One region of the Aurantimonas sp. genome, then DNA from elsewhere that is predicted to be linked to it. Evidence: riboswitches for the same ligand, from Rfam matches in the RefSeq annotation. Region 1 holds a riboswitch; each other region holds the start of a gene.
The links. Region 1 has a riboswitch for thiamine pyrophosphate ahead of thiC (phosphomethylpyrimidine synthase ThiC). Riboswitches for the same ligand answer to the same signal wherever they lie in the genome.

Region 1 (5,689 bases):
GCGGCCCGGGCGGCGATCCGGCGCTTCTATTTCGAGCGCTATCTGATCAGCTTCGCCCGGCCCGCCATGGGGGCGATGTCGGCCCATGTGCCGTCCGTGTCGATGTGGGACGACCATGACATCATCGACGGCTGGGGCAGCCATCCGGCAGCGCTTCTGGACAGTCCCGTCGGGCGCGGCCTGTTCGAGGCGGCGCGCGAGATGTTCCTGATCTTCCAGCTGGCGGCGGACGAGGCGGATCTGCCGGCGATCGCGCTGGACCGGCAGGCGCGCAGCCTGGGCGTCGCGGTGCGCTATCCGGGCCTGACGATCCTCGCGCCGGACCTGCGCAGCGAACGCCGTCCCGACCGGGTGATGGGGCCGGTCGGATGGAAGAGCTTCGAGACGGCCTTGGAGTCGACGCCGGAGCCGGACCGGATCGTGCTCATGTCCAGCGTGCCGGTGCTCGGGCCGCGGCTGAGCTGGGCCGAGCTCGTCGCCGGCATCGTGCCGCGGGTCGCCAAGCTGTCGGACGATCTGCGCGACCAGTGGCAGAGCCGGGCGCATCGGCGCGAATGGATCCGCTGCCTGCAATGCCTGGCCGATCGCGCCGAGCGAGCCGTCGGCGGGCTCGTGGTCGTTTCCGGCGAAATCCACCTGGCGACGCGCGGCGAGATGCGGCTTCTGAACGGGAGTGTGATGCACCAGCTCGTCGCGTCCGGCATTTCCCACCCCGCGCCCGGGCCGGCCTATCCGTTTGCGCTCGGCCTTCTCGCGCGGGTCGGCGAGAGCCCGCTGCGCGGCCGGAAGATCCGCTTGCGGCCGCTGCCGTCCCGCAGCGCGACCTATACGAGCGAGCGCAACTACCTTGTCCTGTCGCAGGACGGCATGGACTGGCAGGCCGAATGGGAACTGGAGGACAGCGGCCGCACCCCGCCGCTCGCGGTCTGACCGGTTGAGGCGGCATCGGCGCGAATGCGACATCGCTGTCGCATTCAGCACAGGGCTCGGACGGAAATTCTTCGTTTGGGTTCAGGACGATACGCCAGGGCCCGAAAAGTTCCGCTGTCGTAGAAAGACCCTATTGCTGCCAGAGTCCGTCCTTTTTCTCGTCACAGGAATTGACGAAGGAGGCGGCGTCGCAAACGTCGCATCTCAAGGACATGCCAAGAATGAAGTTTCTGCCGAAGGCCGCTCTCGCGGCCGCGCTTTTCGCCGGAACGATGGTCGGTTCGTACTCCGCCGCAATCACTCCGGTCGTAGCCGAAACGAAGTCCGCGGCCTCGGGTTCCGCCTCTTATTACGGAAAGCGCTTTCATGGTCGCCGCACGGCGAACGGCGAAAGCTTCAACATGAATTCTATGACGGCGGCTCACAAGACGCTGCCCTTCGGCACCAAGGTGCGCGTCACCAACCGTCGCAACGGCAAGTCCGTCGTCGTGCGCATCAACGACCGCGGCCCGTATCATGGCGGCCGGATCATCGACCTGTCGCGCGCCGCGGCCTCGAAGATCGGCATGATCCATTCGGGCACCGCCAAGGTCAGCCTCGACATCCTCTAGGGTCTCGGCTCTGCCGGCCGCATGACGGGGCGCTGGCCGCCCGCATGTGACACACATCTCGTCCGACGGCGCCGCTCGCGCCGCGGACCGCCCGCGACACCCATCGCGGGCCTCTGGCTTGGGCTTTGCCCCTGACCACCTCCCGGCCGTCCCGGCCCGCGGCGCATCGCTTGCGTTGCCGCCGCGATGTCCCGATCGGCGCAGCCAATCCTGCTTCCCGTCTTCCCGCTCTCGGTCTCTTCGCGTCGTCGCGCCGGTCTTGTCCGACGACGGCTGCAACCGCTGTTGACACCCCCACGGGGGCTGCTACCGTCCGCTCGTCCAAGGGGAGTTCCGGCAAGGAACTGAGAGGCCGACGGCCGCCGATCATCGGCGAAGCGCGCGGCGACCCTACGAACCTGATCCAGTTCATACTGGCGTAGGGATGGGAAAGCCGCCGACCTCTCCGGCCCGCAATGCGGGCCAATCCCCCGACGACAGGGGCGATCCGACAGGCCGACGAGAGTTTTCGATCACCGAAAGCAGAACTGGATCTCCGACGCGAGCGCGACTGGAGAACCAAGATGAATGCCGTGACACCCACCGTCACCGCCGGCCCGCTGCCGGCCTCCCGCAAGATCTACCTGGCCGGAACGGCCTTTCCCGATATCCGCGTGCCGATGCGCGCAATCACCGTGCACCCGACCGCGGGCGAGCCCGACGTCATCGTCTATGATCCGTCTGGCCCCTATACCGACAGCCAGATCGAGACCGACATCGCCAAGGGCCTGCCGCGCATCCGCGAGAGCTGGATCGCGGCCCGCGGCGACACCGAGTTCTACGAGGGCCGCGCGGTGCAGCCCGAGGACAACGGCAATCTGCCGGCTGAGAAGCTGACGCCGGAATTTCCGGTTCGCAACGCCCCGCGCCGGGCGACGGGCGGGCGCGCCGTGACCCAGTACGAATATGCCCGCGCCGGCATCGTCACCGCCGAGATGGAGTTCGTCGCGATCCGCGAGAATCTCGGCCGGGCCGAGGCCAAGCGCGCGCTGGAGCGCGACGGCGAGCCGTATTCGGCGGCGATCCCGGATTTCATCACCCCGGAATGGGTGCGCGACGAGGTCGCCTCCGGGCGTGCGATCATCCCGGCCAACATCAACCATCCGGAAGTCGAGCCGATGGCGATCGGCCGCAACTTCCTGGTCAAGATCAACGCCAATATCGGCAATTCCGCCGTCACCTCCTCGATGGCCGAGGAAGTGGAGAAGATGGTCTGGGCGATCCGCTGGGGCGCCGACACGGTGATGGACCTGTCCACCGGCCGCAACATCCACAACATCCGCGACTGGATCATCCGCAATGCGCCGGTGCCGATCGGCACGGTGCCGATCTACCAGGCGCTGGAGAAGGTGAACGGCATCGCCGAGGACCTGACCTGGGAGGTGTTCCGCGACACGCTGATCGAGCAGGCCGAGCAGGGGGTCGACTATTTCACCATCCATGCCGGGGTGCGGCTGTCGCATATTCCGCTGACGGTGGACCGGACGACGGGCATCGTGTCGCGCGGCGGCTCGATCATGGCGAAGTGGTGCCTGCACCACCACCGCGAGAGCTTTCTCTACGAGCATTTCGAGGAGATCGCTGATATCTGCCGGGCCTATGACGTGTCCTTCTCCATGGGCGACGGCCTGCGCCCCGGCTCGATCGCCGATGCCAACGACGCGGCACAGTTCGCCGAGCTCGACACGCTGGGCGAGCTCACGAAGATCGCCTGGGCCAAGGGCTGCCAGGTGATGATCGAGGGGCCGGGCCATGTGCCGATGCACAAGGTGAAGGAGAATGTCGACCGCCAGATGCGGGTCTGCGGCGAGGCGCCGTTCTACACGCTCGGACCCTTGGTCACCGATATCGCGCCGGGCTACGACCACATCACATCGGGCATCGGTGCGGCGATGATCGGCTGGTTCGGCACGGCGATGCTCTGCTACGTTACGCCGAAGGAGCATCTGGGCCTGCCGGACCGCGACGACGTGAAGGTCGGCGTCGTCACCTACAAGATCGCGGCCCATGCCGCAGATCTCGCCAAGGGCCATCCGGCGGCGCAGCTGCGCGACGACGCCCTGAGCCGGGCGCGCTTCGAGTTTCGCTGGGAGGACCAGTTCAACCTCTCCCTCGACCCGGAGACGGCGCGCTCCTTCCACGACCAGACGCTGCCCAAGGAGGCGCACAAGGTGGCGCATTTCTGCTCCATGTGCGGCCCGAAATTCTGCTCCATGAAGATCTCCCACGACATCCGCGCCGAGGCGCAGAAGGAGGGCATGGAGAAGATGGCGCAGAAATATCGCGAGGGCGGCGATCTCTACATGCCTGCCGGCGACGTGCCGGCCGAGTAGGGCCAGCGAAGCGGAGGCGGCGGCGCGCTGCCGCCTCCTATGCCCCCCAAGTGGAACGGGGGGGGCATTTTGGTGGTTAGGCGTTCGACTGCATCAGGAGGACGCGCAATGGCCGATCCGAAGGCTCCCAGACACGATCAAAAGCCCGCCGATGGCGGCGTCCTCGACAATGCGCTGCAGCGCACCGACAACTCCTTTGCCGGCAAAGAGCCCGACGAGCGGCTGATCGGCACCGATATTCCGGACGACGAACAGGACGCCGAGGAAGACGAAGAAAGAGACTGACCGTCTCCTGCTCCGGCCGATCGGTCGTGCCGCGCCGCAATTGCCCGCGCGCCCGATCGCCGCTAAAGCCGCGCCATGCGCAACGCTGACGATCTTCTGAGCGAACTCGACGCCTGGCACGATGCCGGCCGGCGGATCGACATGTGGTGGCGGGACGACGACGCGATGGCCGCGACGCCAGCGCTCGAGGCGCTAATTGCCGCTGCGCACCGCCATGCGGCACCGCTGGCGCTGGCGGTCATTCCCGCTGGGCTGGCGGACAGCCTGATCGCCCATCGCGGCGATCCGCTCCTCACCGTTCTCCAGCATGGCCACGCGCACAGGAACCAGGCCGCGACCGGCGGGCGCGCCGTGGAATGCGGCGGCGACCGGCCTCTGGCCGAGGTGCTGGTGGAGTTCGACGAGGGGCGCAGGCGTCTGGCAGCGGCGTTCGGCGACCGTTTCGTGCCGGTGATGGTGCCGCCCTGGAACCGGATCGAGCCGGCGGTGGCCGAGGCATTGCCGGCCATGGGCTATGCCGGCATCTCGGTGTTCGGGCCGCGCCAGACCGTGTCGCCACAGGCGGCCTGCCGGCATGTGAACGCCCATCTCGATCTTCTCACCTGGAAGGGCGGCGCCCGTTTCGCCGGGCACGACAAGCTGGTCCGGCTGGCCGCCGAGCGCCTCGCCGACCGGCGGCTCGGCCGCAGCGATCCAGCCGAGCCCTTCGGCATCCTCACCCACCATCTCGTCCACGACGCCGAGACCTGGGCGTTTCTCGACGAATTGCTGGCCCTTTTCGCCGCCCATCCGGCGATCCAATGGCGCGATGCGGGGGCGTTGTTCGCCGGCGCACCGACGGACGAACTGGTCCGATGAGCGCGACCGTGCGGCCGGCGCGCGCCGGCGACATCGCCGCGGTGGTCGAACTCCTGCACACCCGCATGAACGCGAAGATTCCGCGCGAGCGCTGGGCCCGGCTGCTCGACTATCCCTGGCGGCCGGAGGGGGTCGAGCGCGGCTGGCTGGTGGAGGATGACGGGCATGTCGTCGGCTTCATGGGCACGATCTACAGCGACCGCGTGATCGGCGGCCAGTTGCGGCGCTTCTGCGATCTCTCCTCCTGGTATCTTCTCGCCGATTATCGCGGCGACGGCACCGGCGACGATCTGCTGCGCTCGGGCATGGCCCAGCCCGGCGTCACCTACCAGACCATGACGGCCCGCCGAGCCACTGGCCGCAAGATCCGGGCGCTGGGCTTTTCGGTGCTCGACGACAGCCGCAGCCTGTTCCGGCCGAGCGGGGCGCCGGGGCGCCTGCCGGTGCTGCGGGATGCGGCGGCGATCCGCGAGCGGCTCGATCCCGCGCAGCGGGTTGTCCTCGACGCCCATGCCGGCTTCGACCTGCACCACGCTATCATCAGTGACACCTGGCTGGTCTGGCAGCGCAAGTTGAAGGGCGAGGCGATCGCCTATCACGAGATCCTGCATGCCAGCGATCCGGCGTTCCTGT
Region 2 (5,689 bases), on a different contig from region 1:
GCTCGTGTCGTCTCCATGCAGAAGGGTGGCCGTTCCACCGACGTCTGGATTTCCTCCGAGACGCCGGCAAGCCCGGTCACGCTGCTCGGCTCGGGCGACCGGTTCCTGCGGCGGCTGCCGGGGGCGCTGCCGGCAAGGGCCGCCGACAATCTCTACTGGCTCGGCCGCTATGCCGAGCGCTGCGAGGTCGCCACCCGGCTTCTGCGGCTCTACGCGGCGCGCGCCGGCGAAGGCCAGCGGCTGGCCGAGGTGGAGACCAGTGTCGCGACGCTTCTGTCCGGGCTCGGCGTCTCGATCCCGCCAGCGGACCCGGCAACGGGCCTCCTGATGCTGGCCCGCCAGGCCGCCAGCACCGCCTCGCGCATCCGCGACCGCTTTTCGCCCGATGGCTGGCGCAGCCTGAACGAGATCGTCGAGCTGATCGAACAGGCCATCGCCGACGATGACCGGGACATCGTGGCGCTAACCAGCCAGATCCTGACGCGGCTGTCGGGCTTCACGGGCCTCGTGCGCGAGAACATGTACCAGTTCACCGGCTGGCGCTTCATGCAATGCGGCCGGCGGATCGAGCGCGGCCAGATGTCGGCGCTGATCGCGGCGACGCTGATGCGGGACGCGCCGCCGGAGGGTGCACTGGAAGCCCTCCTTGAATTCACCGACAGCCGCGTCACCTATCGCCGCCGCTATTCGGTGGACCTGTCGCAGGAGACGGTGGTCGACCTCACGCTTCTCGATCCCCTCAATCCGCGGTCGCTTGCCTTCCAGGTCAACGATCTGGAGGCGCGGCTGGTGGAACTGCCGGGCGTGAAGTCGGGCGAGACGCCGGACATGCTGTTTCGCCGGGTGGCGCGCCTCAGGGTTCGGCTGGAAACCGCCGAGGCGGCGGAAGTGGACACCGCCTTCCTCGAACGTGTCGCCGGCGATCTCGGCCTTTTGTCGGACCTCATCGGACGCCGCTATCTGATGGCCGGCCCGGCGGCCCCGACCGACGGGGGCGGCCCGGAATGATCTACGAGATTCGCCTGCAGATCGGCTGCGCCTATCCCTCCGCCGTCGCCGATGCCCGCCATCTCCTTTATGTGCGGCCCCGCAACGACAGCGGCCAGCGCGTCCTCACCTCGACGGTCGTCGTTTCCCCCGATCCCGACGAGCATCATCACGAGCACGATTTCTTCGGCAATCCGGTCGAGGACTTGGCGTTCCGCCGACCGCATGGCGAACTGGCTGTCGATATGCGTGCCCGCGTGCGGGTCGACCGCGCACCGGTGGATCTGGCGGCAACGCCGACGGCCGATGCCATCTCCGATGCCGCGATCACCTGGCGCGGCAGCGATGCGCTGTCGCCGATCCATTTTCTCGGCCGCAGTCGCCGCATCGTGCCGGCCAGCGACATCACCGCCTATGCCGCTTCGAGCCTCGACGAAGCGCCGCAGGCGGGCCCGGGCGTGCTCGCGCTGGCGCGGCGCATCCAGGACGACTTCGCCTACGAGCCCGGCGCGACGGACGTGCGCACCGGCGTCGCCGAAGCCTTTGCGCGCCGCCGCGGGGTCTGCCAGGACTTTGCGCATGTGATGGTGGCGGGCCTGCGCGGCGCCGGCATTCCCGCGGCCTATGTCAGCGGCTTCCTGCGCACCGAGCCGCCGCCGGGGCAGCCGCGCCTCGAAGGCGCCGATTCCATGCATGCCTGGGCCGCCGCGTGGCTCGGCCCGGATGCCGGCTGGGTCGGGTTCGACCCGACCAACGGCGTCGCGGTGGAACGGGGCCACATCATCGTGGCGATGGGCCGCGACTATGACGATGTCGCCCCGGTCGCGGGTGTCGTCGTGACCGCGGGCCACCAGCAGACCTCGCATGCTGTCGACGTGGTCCCGCTGGAAGACGCCACCGCCGCGAGCGACTGAGGCTCATTGCGGACTCATCGTTGCAAGTCGTAACGAAGCGTCGACATCTTTCGCGCTAGTATCCCTACGTCATCTTCGTTTTTCCCGGGCACATGCAGATCCATACCCCCACGATGCTCCTTGTCCTGAGCGCGCTCTGTCTCAGCGCCAGCCTCTGCCATCTGGTCGAATGGCGGAATCTGCGCGAGACGGCGTTGCTGTACTGGAGCGCCGGCATGGGTCTGATCGCGCTGGCTGCGGCTACGGCGCCGCTGCGGGTGTTCGAATTCTATGCGGTGGCCATCGGCGGGGCCAATGCGCTGCTGCTCGCAGGCTACGCGCTGCTCTATGTCGGCTTCGCCCGGTTCTGCGATGTGAAAACCAGCCTCTGGTGGTATGCCGGGCCGGTCGTCTGGCTGCTGTTCTACGGGCTGTCCCCGGCGGCAGAGAGCGTCGAGGCCCGGGTCGCCGTGATCTCGACCATCGCCGCCTTCTATTCGCTGGCCATCGCGCTGACCCTGCTCAACCCGACGGCCCGCAGCGGGCCGGCGCTGATCCTCTGCGCGGCCTTCGGTGCGCATGGTCTGTTCTGCGCCCTGCGCGTGGTGCTGGTTGGGCTGCCAGCCGCCATAGCTGACCAGCAATTGATGACCGGCTTCCTGTTCACGCTGGTGATGACCCAGGCCATCCTGATGATCGGCGTCAGCACCTATCTCGTCATTGCCATGGTGCGCGGGCGGCATGAGCAGTCCCTGCGCCGCCTGTCGGAAACCGACTTCCTGACCGGCATCGACAACCGCCGAGCCTTCACGACCAAGGCGACCGCGCTTCTCAACGACGCCGATGCCGGCGACGTCGCCCTCCTCCTGTTTGATCTCGACCGCTTCAAGAAGATCAACGACGATCACGGGCATGGCTGCGGCGACGAGGTCATCAAGCTCTTCGTCGACAGCACCGCCGACCATCTGCGTCCGACCGACGTCTTCGCCCGGCTTGGAGGCGAGGAGTTCGCCGCCCTCGTCCGGCGCCGCGACAAGCACGAGCCGGCGGTCATCGCCAGGGCGATCGTGCGCGGATTTGCCAACCAGGCCCGCACGGTTGGCGGTCGGTCCATCGCGGCCACCGTCAGTGCCGGCGTGGCCACCAATGAGGCAAACCGCGACCTGAACGGCCTGCTGACGGCCGCCGACCAGGCGCTCTACCGGGCAAAATCCATGGGCCGCGACCGCGTCGAGGCCGTCGCGGTGGACGTCCCGGAGGATGGACCGCCCGCGGACGACACCCTGCTGCAGGTCTCCTGAGCCGAGCGCCTAGCTACCAGTGACCGTGGAAATGGTGCGTCGGACCGTGCCCCGATCCGACGTCCAGCCGGTCCGCCGCGCCGATGGCACCCGCGACATAGGCCTTGGCGATCCTCACCGCCGCGAACGCGTCGCCGGTCAGCGCGAGCTGCGCCGCCAGCGCCGAGGACAGGGTGCAGCCGGTGCCGTGGGTGTTGCGGGTTTGAACACGTGCGCCCTCGAACCATTCGCGCTGCGTTGCCGTCACCAGGAGGTCCGGGCTGTCGTCGCCGCTCAGATGGCCGCCCTTCAACAGCGCCGAGCCGCAGCCCAGCGCCTGCAGGCGGGTCGCGGTCGCCTCCATTTCGTCCCGGTCGGTGGCTTCCGCCGCATCCAGCAGCACGGCCGCCTCCGGCAGGTTCGGCGTGATCATGTCGGCAAGGGGCACGAGTTCGCTGCGTAACGCCGCCACGGCCTCCTCGGCCAGCAGGCGGTCGCCGCCCTTGGCGACCATGACCGGGTCGAGAACGACGTTCCGCGCCTTGTGTCGTTTCAGCGCATCCGCGACGGCATGGGCGATGTCGGCTGTGGCGATCATGCCGATCTTCACCGCATCGACGCGGATATCGGCAAAGACCGCATCGATCTGGCGGGTGACGAAATCGGGCGAGACCAGCTCGACGCCGCTGACGCCCCGGGTGTTCTGGGCGGTCAGCGCGGTGATGACGGCCATGCCGTAGACGCCGTTCGCCGCGAAGGTCTTCAGATCGGCCTGGATGCCGGCCCCGCCGGAGGGGTCCGAGCCGGCGATCGAGAGAACGTTGCGGATGGTGGACTGGCTTGGCATCGCGGTCGGCTCCTGGCCGACGACGAGCCCGACGGAGCATGTGAGAGACCCCGCCGCGACTCCCTCCGCCGGCATTATCCGGGTCAGGTTCGAAGGGTGCATCTCAGCCCGCCGTTTCCGGCAGGCGCCCCCGTCACGCATTCGGTTCTACGCGGTCGCCGCCCTCATGTCAGCAGCGTCCGCGACGGGACGGCGGCAAGTGGGCCGCCGTCCAGCCTTCCGGCGGCTCAGCCTTCCTGCACCAGGACGATGGTGCCGAGCGGCGGCAGCGACAGGGGGATCGAGTAGGGCCGGCCGTGCACCGACACCTCTTCGGCGTCCTTGCCGCCCATATTGCCGACATTGGAGCCACCATAGATCTCCGAATCGGTGTTCAGGCGCTCGACCCAGCGGCCGGGCAGCGGCACGCCGATGCGGTATTCATGGCGCGGCACCGGCGTGAAGTTCGACACGATCAGCACCGGGTTGCCGGCGCGGTCCTTGCGCATGAAGGCGATGACGCTCTGCTCGACATTCGACGTGTCGACCCATTCGAAGCCGGCCGGATCGCAGTCGAGTTCGTAGAGCGCCGGGATCTCGCGATACATGGTGTTGAGATCGCGCACGAGGCGCCGCATGCCCTCGTGACCGGGCTGCTCCAGGAGATGCCAGTCGAGGGAGCGGTCGTGGTTCCACTCGCCGACCTGGCCGAACTCGCCGCCCATGAAGATCAGCTTCTTGCCGGGATGGGTCCACATGAAGCCGAAATAGGCCCGCAGATTGGCGAATTTCTGCCACTCGTCACCCGGCATCTTGCCGAGCAGCGAGCCCTTTCCGTAGACCACCTCGTCATGGCTGAGCGGCAGGACGAAGTTCTCCGAATAGGCGTAGACCATGCCGAAGGTCATGTGGTGGTGGTGGTAGCGCCGGTTGATCGGGTCTTCCTGCATGTAATGCAGGGTGTCGTGCATCCAGCCCATGTTCCACTTGAAGTGGAAGCCGAGGCCGCCAGCGAAGGTCGGGCGTGACACGTCCGGGAAGGCGGTCGATTCCTCGGCGTGGGTCGTCGCCTTGGGGTAGTACTCGCCGACCCGCTCGTTGGTGTCCTTGAGGAACGCCATGGCCTCGAGATTCTCGCGCCCGCCATGGATGTTGGGCTCCCATTCGCCGTGCTCCCGCGAATAGTCGAGATACAGCATCGAGGCGACCGCATCGACGCGCAGGCCGTCGATGTGGAAGCGGTCGAGCCAGTAGAGACCGTTGGCGACCAGGAAGTTCTCCACTTCCGGCCGGCCGTAATCGTAGATCAGCGTGTTCCAGTCCTTGTGGAAGCCGCGGCGCGGATCGGGATGCTCGTAGAGCGCGGTGCCGTCGAACTGGCCGAGACCGTGGGTGTCGGTCGGGAAATGGCCCGGAACCCAGTCGAGGAGCACCCCGATGCCGGCCTGATGCAGCGCATCGACGAGGCGTGCGAAGCCCGCGGGCGATCCGAAGCGCGAGGTCGGCGCGTAGAGGCCGATCGGCTGGTAGCCCCAGGACCCGTAGAAGGGATGCTCGGAGACCGGCAGCAACTCGACATGGGTGAAGCCCATGTCGCGCACATAGGGCACCAGCTCGGCAGCCAGTTCGTCATAGTCGAGATAGGCGTTGTCGGGACCCCGCCGCCAGGACCCCAGATGCACCTCGTAGATCGAGATCGGCTT
Region 3 (5,689 bases), on a different contig from region 1:
GAACTCCTTCGGCTTCGGTGGCACCAATGCCTGCCTCGCCTTCCAACGCGTGACGGATTGAGGTTGAAGGGCACATGACCGATCTGATGAAAGGCAAACGCGGGCTCATCATGGGCGTCGCGAACCACAATTCCATCGCATGGGGCGCAGCCAAGGCGCTGGCGGCCCAGGGCGCGGAGATCGCGCTGACCTATCAGGGCGAGGCCTTCGGACGGCGCGTGCGCCCGCTTGCCGAGGAGATCGGCAGCAAGCTCGTCATCCCCTGCGACGTCGAGGACACCGAATCGCTCGACCAGGTCTTCGCGACGCTGAAGGAAGAATGGGGCACGATCGACTTCGTCCTCCACGCCATCGCGTTCTCCGACAAGAGCGAGCTGAAGGGCCTCTACGCCGACACGACGCGGGAGAACTTCACCCGCACCATGCTGATCTCCTGCTTCTCCTTCACGGAGGTCGCGAAGCGCGCCGCGGAGATCATGACCAATGGCGGCTCGATGGTGACCATGAGCTACGGCGGCGCCGTGCGGGTCATGCCGAACTACAACGTCATGGGCGTCGCCAAGGCCGCGCTCGAAGCCTCGGTGCGCTATCTCGCCGCCGATTTCGGGCCGCGCAACATCCGGGTGAACAGCGTGTCAGCCGGACCGGTGCGCACGCTGGCCGGCGCCGGCGTCTCCGACGCCCGGCTGATGTTCAACTTCCAGCGCCGCAACGCGCCGATGCGCCGCAACACCTCGATCGAGGAAGTCGGCGGCGCGGTTCTCTACCTGATGTCGGAGCTGTCCAACGGCGTCACCGGCGAGATCCACTACGTGGATTCGGGCTACAACATCATGTCGATGCCCTCGCTCGAAGAGCTGAAGGCCCAGGAACACCGCAAGGCGGTGGTCGAGGGCGAGGACGAGAGCGGCGGCAAGTAGCCGCCCTCCCCCACTCACTGCCTCAAAGCCTATCGCCGGTAGGGCGCGGTCGCCGCGAGCCATTCGCGCGCCCGCGCTTCCGGGTCCTCGGCCCGGGTGACGTCGGTGACCACCGCGGCGCTGTCGGCCCCCTGCGCGAAGACCTGCGGCAGCCGCTCCACGGTGATGCCGCCGATCGCCACCAGCGGCAGATCGCCGATGCGCTGGCGCCAGACGCCGAGGCGCTCGGGCGTCTGCGGCGCCCATTTCATCACCTTCAGCTTGGTCTGCCAGACCGGCCCCAGCGCGACGTAATCGGGCTCTGCGGCCAGCGCCACGGCGAGTTCGGCGCTGTCATGGGTGCTGACGCCGAGCTTCAGGCCGGCGGCCCGGATCGCCGCGCGGTCCGCATCGGCGAGGTCCTCCTGCCCCAGATGGACGACATCGCAGCCCTCCTCGATCGCCAGCCGCCAGAAATCGTTGATCACCAGCAGGCAGCCATGGGCGGCGCAGACATCGCGCGTGCGGCGGATCTCCCGGCGCAGCCGTGCGGTGTCCATGTCCTTGGCGCGCAATTGCAGGAGCTTCACCCCGACCGGCACCAGCCGCGCGGCCATCTCGGCATCGTCGACGATCAGGTAGAACGGATCGAGCCGCAGCCTCGTCCCCGTCCGCTCTGCGACCCCACCTTCCTCGGCCCGGCTCATCGCGAATCTCCCGGTCCGCCGACATCGCCGAGCATTGCCTGCCCCAGCATCGGGGTCGAGGGCGCAGCCATGTCGCGCGGCGCCATCGGGTCCGCCTCGAAGGCCAGCCTTCCGGCTTCAACCGCCAGGGCAAAGCCCCGCGCCATCGCCACCGGATCGCCGGCCTTGGCGACCGCCGTGTTGAGGAGCACGCCGTCATAGCCGAGCTCCATGGCGGCGGCGGCCTGCGACGGCAGGCCGAGCCCGGCATCGACCACCAGCGTCACGTCGGGAAAATGCGCCCTGAGCTGGCGCAGGCCGTAGCGGTTGTTCAGGCCGAGCCCCGAGCCGATCGGCGCGCCCCAGGGCATCAGCACCCGGCAGCCGGCCTCGACCAGCCGGTCGGCCACCGACAGATCCTCCACCGTATAGGGCAGCACCTTGAAGCCCTCGCCGGCCAGAATACGCGCCGCCTCCACCAGCCCGAACACGTCGGGCTGCAGGGTCTCGGCGTCGCGCACCACCTCCAGCTTGATCCAGTCGGTGCCGAAGATCTCGCGGGCCATCTGCGCCGTCGTCACCGCCTCGCGGGCCGAATGACAGCCGGCCGTGTTGGGCAGGATGTCGAGGCCGAGGCCGCGGATCAGCTCCCAGAAGGCCTGGCCGGCCCGCGCCTCGCCGGATTCGCGGCGCAGCGAGACGGTGACGATACCGGCCCCGGACGCCTTGATCGCATCGGTCATCATCTGCGGCGAAGGATAGAGCGAGGTGCCGAGCATCAGCCGCGAGGCGATGCGGCGGCCATAGATGTCCATGCCGGTCACGGCGCGCGCCGTATCGGTGTCGATCGTGTCCATGCTCAGCCTCCCTTCATCGGGGCGATGATCTCGATGGCGTCGCCCTCGGCGAGGCGCACCGTCCCGCGTTCGGTCTTCGGCACGAAGTCGCGGTTCAGCGCCGTGGCGACCACGGCGCCCTCGTAACCCAGTTCGACGAGCGCCCGGTCGAGGGTGGCGGCCTCGACGCTGCGCTCCTCGCCATTGACGGAAATTCTCATGATGCGTCCTTCAGCGTCTCTGCGAAGATTTCGGCGGCGGCCTCCGCCGCCATGGCGGGCGACAGCAGGAAGCCGTGGCGGTACAGCCCGTTCAGGCTGACCACCCGGCCGCTCCGCGTCACCTTTGGCAGATTGTCGGCATAGGAGGGCCGCAGGCCGGCGCCGGTCTCCACCAGCTCGGCCTCGGCGAAGGCCGGATGCAGCGCATAGGCGGCGTTCAGCAGCTCGACGGTGCCGCGCAGGGTGATGCCGCGATCGTCGTCGCTTTCCAGCATGGTCGCGCCCACCATGAACAACCCGTGGGCGCGCGGCACGACATAGATGGGCGAGCGCGGATGCAGCAGCCGCACCGGCCGCGACAGCGAGACCTCGTTGGTGCGCAGCAGCACCATCTCGCCGCGCACAGCCCGCAGTCGCGGCAGCTCCGGTCGCGCCGCAATGCCGCGCGCATCGACGATGCGATCATGGTCGAGATCGGCGGCCGTAACGCGCCGGCCGAAATGCAGCGCCACGCCACGCTCGCGCAGCCGTTCCGCCAGCGCCTCCAGCGTGCAGCGCGGATCGAGATGGGCTTCCTCGGCAAAGAACAGGCCCTCGCCGAAGCGGCCGGCGAGATCGGGCTCCAGCGCGGCGATCCGCTCGGCGTCGAGCCGCTCATGGCCGCGCGTGCGGCGGGCGAAGCGGGCAAGGTCCGCGCGGTCGCGCCAGGGTGCCAGCACCAGCGTGCCGTGGCGCGCGACGTCCGGCACATGGCGCGACCACCAGTCGATCCCCGCCAGACCCGGCGCCACGATGGCCGGATCGGCGCTCTCGGCCTCACAGCGCGGCGCCAGCATGCCGCCGGCCAGCCACGACGCCGCGGCCACGCCCAGTTCGGGCGCCGCCTCGTACAGCGCGACGTCGGCGCCCCGCTCGGCGAGTTCCAGCGCAGCGACAAGCCCGGCAACGCCGGCCCCGATGACGGCAACCCGCATGGTCAGGCCCCGCCGATGCGGCAGGCGTCGTGCGAACAGGCGACCCGGTCGGCCATTGTCTCGGTCCTCCTCGACGCGTCTCGGAGATCCGGCTGATGGGCAGGGGAAAGATCGGCGGCGCGGCGCTCGCCTGCGGCAAACCGCAGGCCAGGGGCCACCGCATTCCATCCCTCCGCCGGTCTCAACCGGATCAGGTTCGAAGGGTCGCCACGCGTTCACGCCTTTCCGCGGCCGGTGGCCTCTCAGTTCCCTGCCGGAACTCCCCTTGGATGGACGGAATCTGTGCTTCCCGGGCGGCCCTGTCAACGCCGCCGCGCCAAGATCGCGGTCGCCGGCTCAGCTCGACGCCAGCCGACGCTCGCGGCGACGCCGGCGCATGCGCGCGGCGCCATGGCCACCGGCCCCGATCGCCCAGCCGAGGGCGAAACCCACGACCGCCAGGAGCAGCCCCTCGACGGTGATCGGCAGGGCCGGGCGATAGTCGGCTGCGGCCCGCTCGGCGATCTCCCAGTCCGGGTCGCCCGCCGCGACGAAGGGCCGGAACAGGGGCGCCGATTCGGCGACGCTGCGATAGCGCCGCTCCACCGCGTCATACCGGGCGATGGTCTGCTCGGCGTCCGCGCCCTGGCGCGCGACGAAGGCGTCGCGATTCTCGCGCAACCGCGCCACCGCCTCGCTGCGCGACAGGTCGGAGGCCGCCGCACTGGCGTCGAAACGCTCCACGACCTTGCGCAATTCGTCGACGGCGCCGCCGAGGCGCTGCAGATATTGCTGGGTGAATTCCAGCGACTGGCTGGAGACGAGCCCGAGAAACAGCGCCGCCACGACGCGGATGATCAGCCCCGGCATTCCCTCATCCTTCCTCAAGGCTCCCCGGCGCACCGGTCGGACAGACCGACCGCCGGCACCGCCTCAGACGTCGCGCCCCGGCCAGGATACGCCTGCTGCCTGATCATACCAGTCCCCGCGCCCGTCAGGCGAACAGCCGGGTGCCGCGTTCGGCGATGGCGCAGAAGCTGGCGGTCACATGGGCGGCCAGCGCATCGGCGACCGGGCCAGCGCCGTCGCGGCGCGCCAGCGTCATGCGGTAATTGCCCAGCGGCGGCAGGCCGCGCTCGGCGCCCAGTTGCACGATGTCGTCCGACACGACGCTGATTGGCAGCGGCGCGATGGCGAGGTCGGCGGCGACGGCCGCAAGCTGGCCGGTGCAGAACTCGCTGGTATAGGCGACGCGGTAGTCGATATCGCGGGCGTCCAGCGCCGCCAGAGCCATGCCGCGCCAGGCACAGCCGGCATCGGCAAGGGCGAGCGGCAGCGGCGTCTCGGCGACGGCGAGGCCGCCGCGCGCGCCCACCCAGACCAGCGGCTCAGAATGGATGTAGTCCGGCCCATCGAGGCGTTCATCGTGACTGTAGACGGCGAGATCGAGCTCCCCGGACCAGCAGCGCCGCCGCAATTCCTCGGTGCGGTCCAGCCGCACCTCCACCTCGACCTTGGGATGGGTCCTGGCGAAGCGCCGGAGGATTTCCGGCATGGCGACGACGCCGTTGTCATTGGGCACGCCCAGCCGCACGCTGCCCTCGCAGCAGGGCGACAGGAAGCGCGAGAAGGCCTCGTCGTTCAGCTTCAGGAGGCGGCGGGCATAGCCGAGGAAGATCTCGCCATCAGCGGTCAGCGCCACGCTGCGGGCATCGCGGCGGAACAGGTCGCGGCCGACCATGTCCTCCAGCTTCTTCACCTGCAGGCTGATCGCCGAGGCGCTGCGATGCACCCGCTCCGCGGCGCGCGAGAAATTGCCGGTGTCGGCGATCGCCACCATCGTGCGGGCGAGGTCCATGTCGAGATTGGGCAGATTCGGCGTCAGCACAGGCGGAGCCTCCTGTTAGCGAAACTTGCCGCTAAGCTTACCCCTTCTCGTTTGTCTCATCAATGAGAAACCCTCACATTTTGCCCATCGGCAATTGGAGGTTCTCATGCTGCACCATTCGGCCCTGCCCCAGCCCATCCGGCTCGACGAAGCACACCACAGTCAGCCCGGCCTCGTGGGATGGCTGCATAACTGGACGGTGGAGA
Region 4 (5,689 bases), on a different contig from region 1:
CCCGACCGCGTCCAGAGCCGCCTCGACGCGGCGTCTATCGGCAGCAGCCACCCGGAGATCGGGGGCGATGCCGAGGGCGACATTGCGGAAGACGTCGAGATGGGGAAACAGATTGTTGTCCTGGAAGACGATGCTAAGCGGGCGTTCCGCCGGCGCGACACCCGCCATCGCGCGTCCGTCGATGGCGATCGTGCCGGCGGAGGGCGCAGCGAATCCCGCGACGAGGTCGAGCAGCGTCGACTTGCCGGCACCGCTCGGACCGATGACCGCTAGCCATTCGCCGGCCTCCACCGCAAGATCGAAGCGCATCTCGCTGCCGCCATGGGCAAAGCGGACATCGTCGAGGACGAGGGCCTTCTTCATGCCGGATGGTCCCTTCGTGCAAGACCGCGCTCGGCCAGCGCCATCAGTGACAGGCACAGGATGCCGAGGAGCAGCGCCAGTCCGGCCGCGTCGGCCGTGCGATAGCTGCCCATGCGTTGCAGCAGGAGATAGGGCAAGGTGACCAGGTCCTGGCTGCCGAACAGGGCGATGGCGCCGAGATCGCCGAGCGAGATCGCCAGCGCGAAGGCAAAGCCGAGCGCGACAGGCGCGCGCAGGACCGGCCAGTCCACGACCCGCAGCCGCGACAGGCCTGCAAGGCCGAGGCTGTCGGCCAGCCGGCCGGTCGCCTGGTTGGCTGCCGCCAGCGCCGGCCCGACGATGCGCACGATGAAAGGCACGGCCATCGCCGCGTTGGTGGCAACCACGACATAGGGCGCGGCGGCAAAGACGTCGGTGACCTGCCGCAGCGCCAGGAACCAGCCGGCCCCGACCACGATGGGGGGAACGACGAGCACGAGACTGGCCGTCGTCTCCAAACCGTTGCCAAGCGCCTGCCTGCGTCGGGTCAGCCGGTCCGCCGGCGCGTTGCGCAGCGCCTCGGTGGCGAGGACGATGGCCAGCGAGACGGTCATCGCAAGAAGCGCGGCAGCCGTCGCGATGACAATGCTGGTGATCGCGGCACGATGGACCGCTGGATCGGCCAGCAACCGCGCCAGGTCCGCTTCCAGGCCGTGCACCACCACGGCGACGAATGGCGCCAGGACGAAGCCGATGCCGAGGAGCAGCACGAGCGCGTCCAGCACGGCCCGGGCAGGACTGCGGCGATCGTAGCGCAGCGCACGGCCGCCCAGGCCGAAACCGGCGGCGACATCGCCGCCAAGCCGGGTCGCCAGCCACAGGACGATCGCCGTCAGGCCGATCTGGACGAGCGACAGCGTGATCGCACGGCCGGGATCGAAGTCGTAGCGCAGCGATTGGTAGATCGCGACTTCCAGCGTCGTGGCGCCGGGTCCGCCGCCCAGAACCAGAACCAGAGTGAAGCTGGTGACGCAGAGCATGAAGATCAGGCTCGCGGCCGCCGGCAGCGCACCGCGCAGGGCCGGCCATTCGACAAGCCGGAACGTGGCCAGCGGGCTCAGCGACAATTGCCCGGCGAGCTTCCAGCTCTCGGCCGGCACGCGGTCGAGCCCGGCCAGCATCAGCCGGGCGGCCAGCGGCAGGTTGAAGAAGACGTGGGCGATCAGGATGCCCGAGAGACCATAGATGTCGAGCCGCGCCAGTCCGATCGTCGCAAGAGCGTCCGAGACGAGGCCGTTGCGACCCCAGATGGTGAGGATCGCCAGCGCGCCGACCAGCACGGGCAACACCTGCGGCAGGAGGAACAGGCGCAGCACTGCACGGCGACCGGGAAAGCGGGCACGATGCAGGGTCAGCGCCAGGGGGATGGCCCCTGCCACCGACAGGAGCGTCGATAGCACCGCCTGCTCGAGCGTGAACAGGACGACCCCGAGGAGATAGCGATCGCCGGCCACCGCCCGGAAATCTGGCGAGGCGCCCGTCGCAAGGATAAGCACGACGAAGGCGCCGGCCAGGAAGCCCACGAGGATGCCGGCAGCGCCGAGGCCGAGGCCGATCCGCCAGGCACGATCCGCAGCACCGGTCATGAATGCCTCACCGGGACGCGCGCTCGATCGTCAGCGGCCGATCGCTTCGAGCCATTCCTGCGTCCACGCCTTGCGGTTCGCCGCCACCGTTTCCGGATCGATCATCAGGGGCGTGTCCACCTGCACCAGGCGGCCGAACGCCTCCGGCAGATCGATGCCGTCCGCGACCGGCAACGTCCAGTTGGTGGTGGGGATCAGCGACTGCACCTCGGCGGTCAGCATGTAGTCGAGGAAGCGCGTCGCCAGTTCGGCTGTCTCGGTCGTCTTCAGCATTGCCGCCACCTCGATCTGCAGGTAGTGGCCCTCCGCGAAGGCCGCGGCCTGATAGCGGTCGGTGTCTTCCTCGATCATGTGGTAGGCGGGCGATGTCGTGTAGCTGAGAACCATCGGCACCTCGCCGCTGGTGAACAGGCCATAGGCCTCGCTCCAGCCCGGCGTCACGGTCAGGATGCGCTTCGACAGCTGCTCCCATTTGGCAGCGGCCTCGTCGCCATAGATCTTCTTCATCCACAGCATCATGCCGAGGCCGGGCGTCGAGGTCCGCGCGTCCTCGATGGCGATCTTCACCTCGGGATCGCCATTGACCAGATCGTCGAGGCTCGCCGGTGGTTCGGCAATCGCCTCGCTGTCGTAGACGAAGGCGAGATAGGAATAGTCGTAGGGGACGAAGATGTCGTCCGAGAAGCCGGTCGGCACGTCGAGCCCCGAGAGATCCGCCCCGCTCGGCGCGAACATGCCGGTCGCCTTGGCCTCTGGGATGAGATCGGTGGTCAGGCCGAGGACTATATCGGCTTGGGTCGAGGGCCCTTCGAGCTTGAGACGATTGAGGATCGCGACGCCGTCTTCGAGACCGACGAACTGCAGGTCGCAGGCGCACACCTCTTCAAAGCCCGCCTCGATCTTCGGGCCCGGCCCCCATTCGGGCGTGAAACTCTCATAGGTATAGACGGTGAGCACCGGCTTGTCGGCCTGGGCGACCGCGCTGCTCGCACCGGCCAGAAGGGCGGCCGCGCAAACGCCGAGATGGCGAATGGACAGAGGCGAGGAGGAGACAGGTCGGGCCATGGTGGTGCCTTTCGATACGGCGGCCTTCGAAACGAAAGCATCCGCGAGACACCCGCCGACGCCCGCATCCCTCCGCCGGTATGAGCCGGATCAGGTTCGACGGGTCGGCATGCGCCTCTCAGCCCGAAGGCACCCCGTGTGAGCATGGGAAGACTTAGAGGTCACACCGCTTGCCGGCAAGGGCGGCCGCGCCTCTTGAGCAAGGGGCATCTCTGCCGTTGCACCTACGTCGAGCTCTCGCGTCGGACCGCCAGGCTGCGCGCCGGCGCGGCAGGCAGGCCATACCCTCGCCGGCGATCCAAAAGCAATGTCGCGGCAGCCGATTGGCGTTTGCGGCCCGATGCTGTAGGCGAGCCGCGATGTCGCGCTTTTCCATTCTCCTTGCCGGCCATATCGCCCCGACCCCTGCGCTGATCGATGCGGTGAAGGGCACGCGGGTCATCGCCGCGGATGACGGCCTGCGTCATGCCGCTGAGCTGCAGGTGACGCCGGAACTCTGGGTCGGCGATTTCGATTCCAGCCCGCCGCGGCCGGCGATCGAACTGACCAGCCTGCCCCGCGAACCCTATCCCCGCGACAAGGCGATGACCGACGGCGAGATCGCCATCGAGGCGGCGCTGACGCGTGGCGCGACCGGCGTCCTTCTGGTCGGTGCGCTCGGCGGCCCGCGCAGCGACCACGCCTTCGCACACCTGATCCTGGCCCTGCGCTATGCCGCCCGCGGCGTCGGCGTGGAGTTGTTCGACGGGATCGAACGCGCCTGGCCGCTTGGACCGGACCGTCGCTCCTTCGATCTTGCCCCCGGCACGCAGTTCTCGATCCTGAAATTCTCCGATCTTTCCGGCTTGACGATCTCCGGCGCGAAATGGCCGCTCGACGGTGTCGACCTGCCATTCCACTCGATCCTCACACAGTCGAACGAAGCGCTGGGGCCGATCGCCGTGACGATCCGCCAAGGCACGGCGCTGCTCGTCGCCCAGGCCGATCCCAAGGTGCGATGATCCGCAACCCCGCGGCGCGAGAGCGACGCAAGCAGACTTGGCGAACCCTGCGCCTTCGACTAGGTTGCGCGCGGTCGGTCCCGTAGCTCAGCAGGATAGAGCATCAGATTCCTAATCTGAGGGTCACTGGTTCGAATCCAGTCGGGATCACCAGACTTTTCAACATCTTGATAGTCGAGCCTGGTGATGCGTTGCGAACTCGTTGCGAAGGCGTTGCGACAGGCCCGCGGCCGGGAGCGTGGCGATGGTGGCCGACAGCCCACTTGCCGACCAGAACAAGGTCGACACCCTGGGGAAATTGGCCGACCAGGAGATGGGGTTGGCGTGGTACTGCAACGCCTGCAATCGGAAGCTCGGCCTTGATCTGGATGAGGCCATACGGCGTTGGGGCCGCGCCCAGGTCTTCATCCAGTGGAGTGCGCCGGTGAAGTGCTCCGGGTGCGGCAGCCGAGACATCGTGATGATCGTGCAGGCGAAGGTGCCGGGGCGATGACCCGCCTCGTGCCATATCTCTGGGTCGCCCTTGGCCTCGTCGTCACCCTCGCGCTGTGGCCGGGATCATGGTTTATCGTCGCCGAGATTTTCCGGTGAGGGCCAGATGAGGATCCGATACAATCAGCGCTGGGAGTGGGTTGGCTTCGTGCTGGTCGTCGGGGTCCTGCTCTATGCGGCGTTGAAGATGGGATAGGAGACGGTGATGAGCGAGAGAGCAGAGACCGCAGAAGAGACCTTGGCGAAGTGGGATCGGCTTCTGCGCGCTTCCGTCCCTGAGCGGCACAAGTCCTGCACCAGCCCGGTCGGAGCAGTCCAGTCCTACATCGGCGAACTGGAGGAGCGGCTGGAGGCTGCGGGTGGAACCGCGCCGAGCGACATGGCCTAGACGCAAGAAAACCCGCGCCACCCAATCAAGGGCAGCGCGGGCTGGGTATATCGGCAGTGAATTTGAGCAGGTTTAGCGGGGATTCCGCATAAACGGGTAAACCGGCTAAGCCGGTCGGGGCGGCACCTCAAACGGGCCAAGCACCGTGTCCACCACGCGGTCCCCGCAGACATGGGCCATATTCATCTGCACCGCGGGCGTCTCGGGATAGGCGGACACGTCCCATGCCCACGTCCCGAAATACTGCATCCCGAACCAGCTTACGGGCTTGGAGCTGTCCGGCGTCTTGTCGTCAACGAAGTGGAAGGGCACCGGCCGCAGCGCATTGCCATTGCGCGCCAGACCCTCGTAGCTGCCAGGGTACGGATCGCAGTCCTTGAGCTTGAAGCCCCACACGTCCACCAGCAGCTTGTCGCCCTCGAAGCGCTCATTATAGCCGGTCATGCCGAACGCTACCGGCACCGTCATGTTGAAGATGCCGATGAACAGGGCGGCGATGATGAGGCCAACGGCCGGGCTGACGATCCATTTTTTCATGAGCTGAGAAGTCCTTGAAGCCACTCGGCGAGGCCGTTCTTGAACGCGATCCACAGGACGACAATGCCGGCAGCCCATTTCAGGCCCGAGCCCAAAACACTCGCAAGCCATGCAGAGGACCGAGCAGCCCGCCAGACCTTGGCAACTTCGCGGAGGGCTTCCGCCTCCTCCACCGAGAAGACGGTGATCTGCCGATCCTGAATCGCATTGAGGAGTTT

Region 2: it holds a riboswitch for thiamine pyrophosphate, as region 1 does, so the genes downstream of both, thiD (bifunctional hydroxymethylpyrimidine kinase/phosphomethylpyrimidine kinase) here and thiC (phosphomethylpyrimidine synthase ThiC) in region 1, are expected to answer to the same signal.
Region 3: it holds a riboswitch for thiamine pyrophosphate, as region 1 does, so the genes downstream of both, thiO (glycine oxidase ThiO) here and thiC (phosphomethylpyrimidine synthase ThiC) in region 1, are expected to answer to the same signal.
Region 4: it holds a riboswitch for thiamine pyrophosphate, as region 1 does, so the genes downstream of both, thiB (thiamine ABC transporter substrate binding subunit) here and thiC (phosphomethylpyrimidine synthase ThiC) in region 1, are expected to answer to the same signal.

The regions. Positions count from the first base shown of each region.
Region 1 covers NZ_CAXPJM010000010.1:35,331-41,019, reverse strand. The annotation lists gene ACEQX1_RS05035 (alkaline phosphatase D family protein) at 1-930, shown strand, start outside; gene ACEQX1_RS05030 (septal ring lytic transglycosylase RlpA family protein) at 1,152-1,541, shown strand; TPP riboswitch at 1,856-1,983, shown strand; gene thiC (phosphomethylpyrimidine synthase ThiC) at 2,105-3,913, shown strand; gene ACEQX1_RS05020 (hypothetical protein) at 4,022-4,198, shown strand; gene ACEQX1_RS05015 (polysaccharide deacetylase family protein) at 4,274-5,056, shown strand; gene ACEQX1_RS05010 (N-acetyltransferase family protein) at 5,053-5,689, shown strand, end outside.
Region 2 covers NZ_CAXPJM010000054.1:205,369-211,057, reverse strand. The annotation lists gene ACEQX1_RS19200 (circularly permuted type 2 ATP-grasp protein) at 1-1,008, shown strand, start outside; gene ACEQX1_RS19195 (transglutaminase domain-containing protein) at 1,005-1,901, shown strand; gene ACEQX1_RS19190 (GGDEF domain-containing protein) at 2,015-3,181, shown strand; gene thiD (bifunctional hydroxymethylpyrimidine kinase/phosphomethylpyrimidine kinase) at 3,195-4,007, opposite strand; TPP riboswitch at 4,051-4,149, opposite strand; gene glgB (1,4-alpha-glucan branching protein GlgB) at 4,235-5,689, opposite strand, start outside.
Region 3 covers NZ_CAXPJM010000034.1:28,925-34,613, forward strand. The annotation lists gene fabB (beta-ketoacyl-ACP synthase I) at 1-61, shown strand, start outside; gene fabI (enoyl-ACP reductase FabI) at 75-920, shown strand; gene ACEQX1_RS13520 (thiamine phosphate synthase) at 950-1,558, opposite strand; gene ACEQX1_RS13525 (thiazole synthase) at 1,603-2,400, opposite strand; gene thiS (sulfur carrier protein ThiS) at 2,445-2,642, opposite strand; gene thiO (glycine oxidase ThiO) at 2,639-3,616, opposite strand; TPP riboswitch at 3,767-3,892, opposite strand; gene ACEQX1_RS13540 (DUF2937 family protein) at 3,953-4,465, opposite strand; gene ACEQX1_RS13545 (LysR substrate-binding domain-containing protein) at 4,590-5,483, opposite strand; gene ACEQX1_RS13550 (hypothetical protein) at 5,590-5,689, shown strand, end outside.
Region 4 covers NZ_CAXPJM010000035.1:16,543-22,231, reverse strand. The annotation lists gene thiQ (thiamine ABC transporter ATP-binding protein) at 1-363, opposite strand, end outside; gene thiP (thiamine/thiamine pyrophosphate ABC transporter permease) at 360-1,988, opposite strand; gene thiB (thiamine ABC transporter substrate binding subunit) at 2,019-3,053, opposite strand; TPP riboswitch at 3,104-3,200, opposite strand; gene ACEQX1_RS13775 (thiamine diphosphokinase) at 3,413-4,054, shown strand; tRNA gene ACEQX1_RS13770 (tRNA-Arg) at 4,131-4,207, shown strand; gene ACEQX1_RS13765 (hypothetical protein) at 4,299-4,547, shown strand; gene ACEQX1_RS13760 (hypothetical protein) at 4,752-4,934, shown strand; gene ACEQX1_RS13755 (hypothetical protein) at 5,040-5,471, opposite strand; gene ACEQX1_RS13750 (hypothetical protein) at 5,468-5,689, opposite strand, start outside.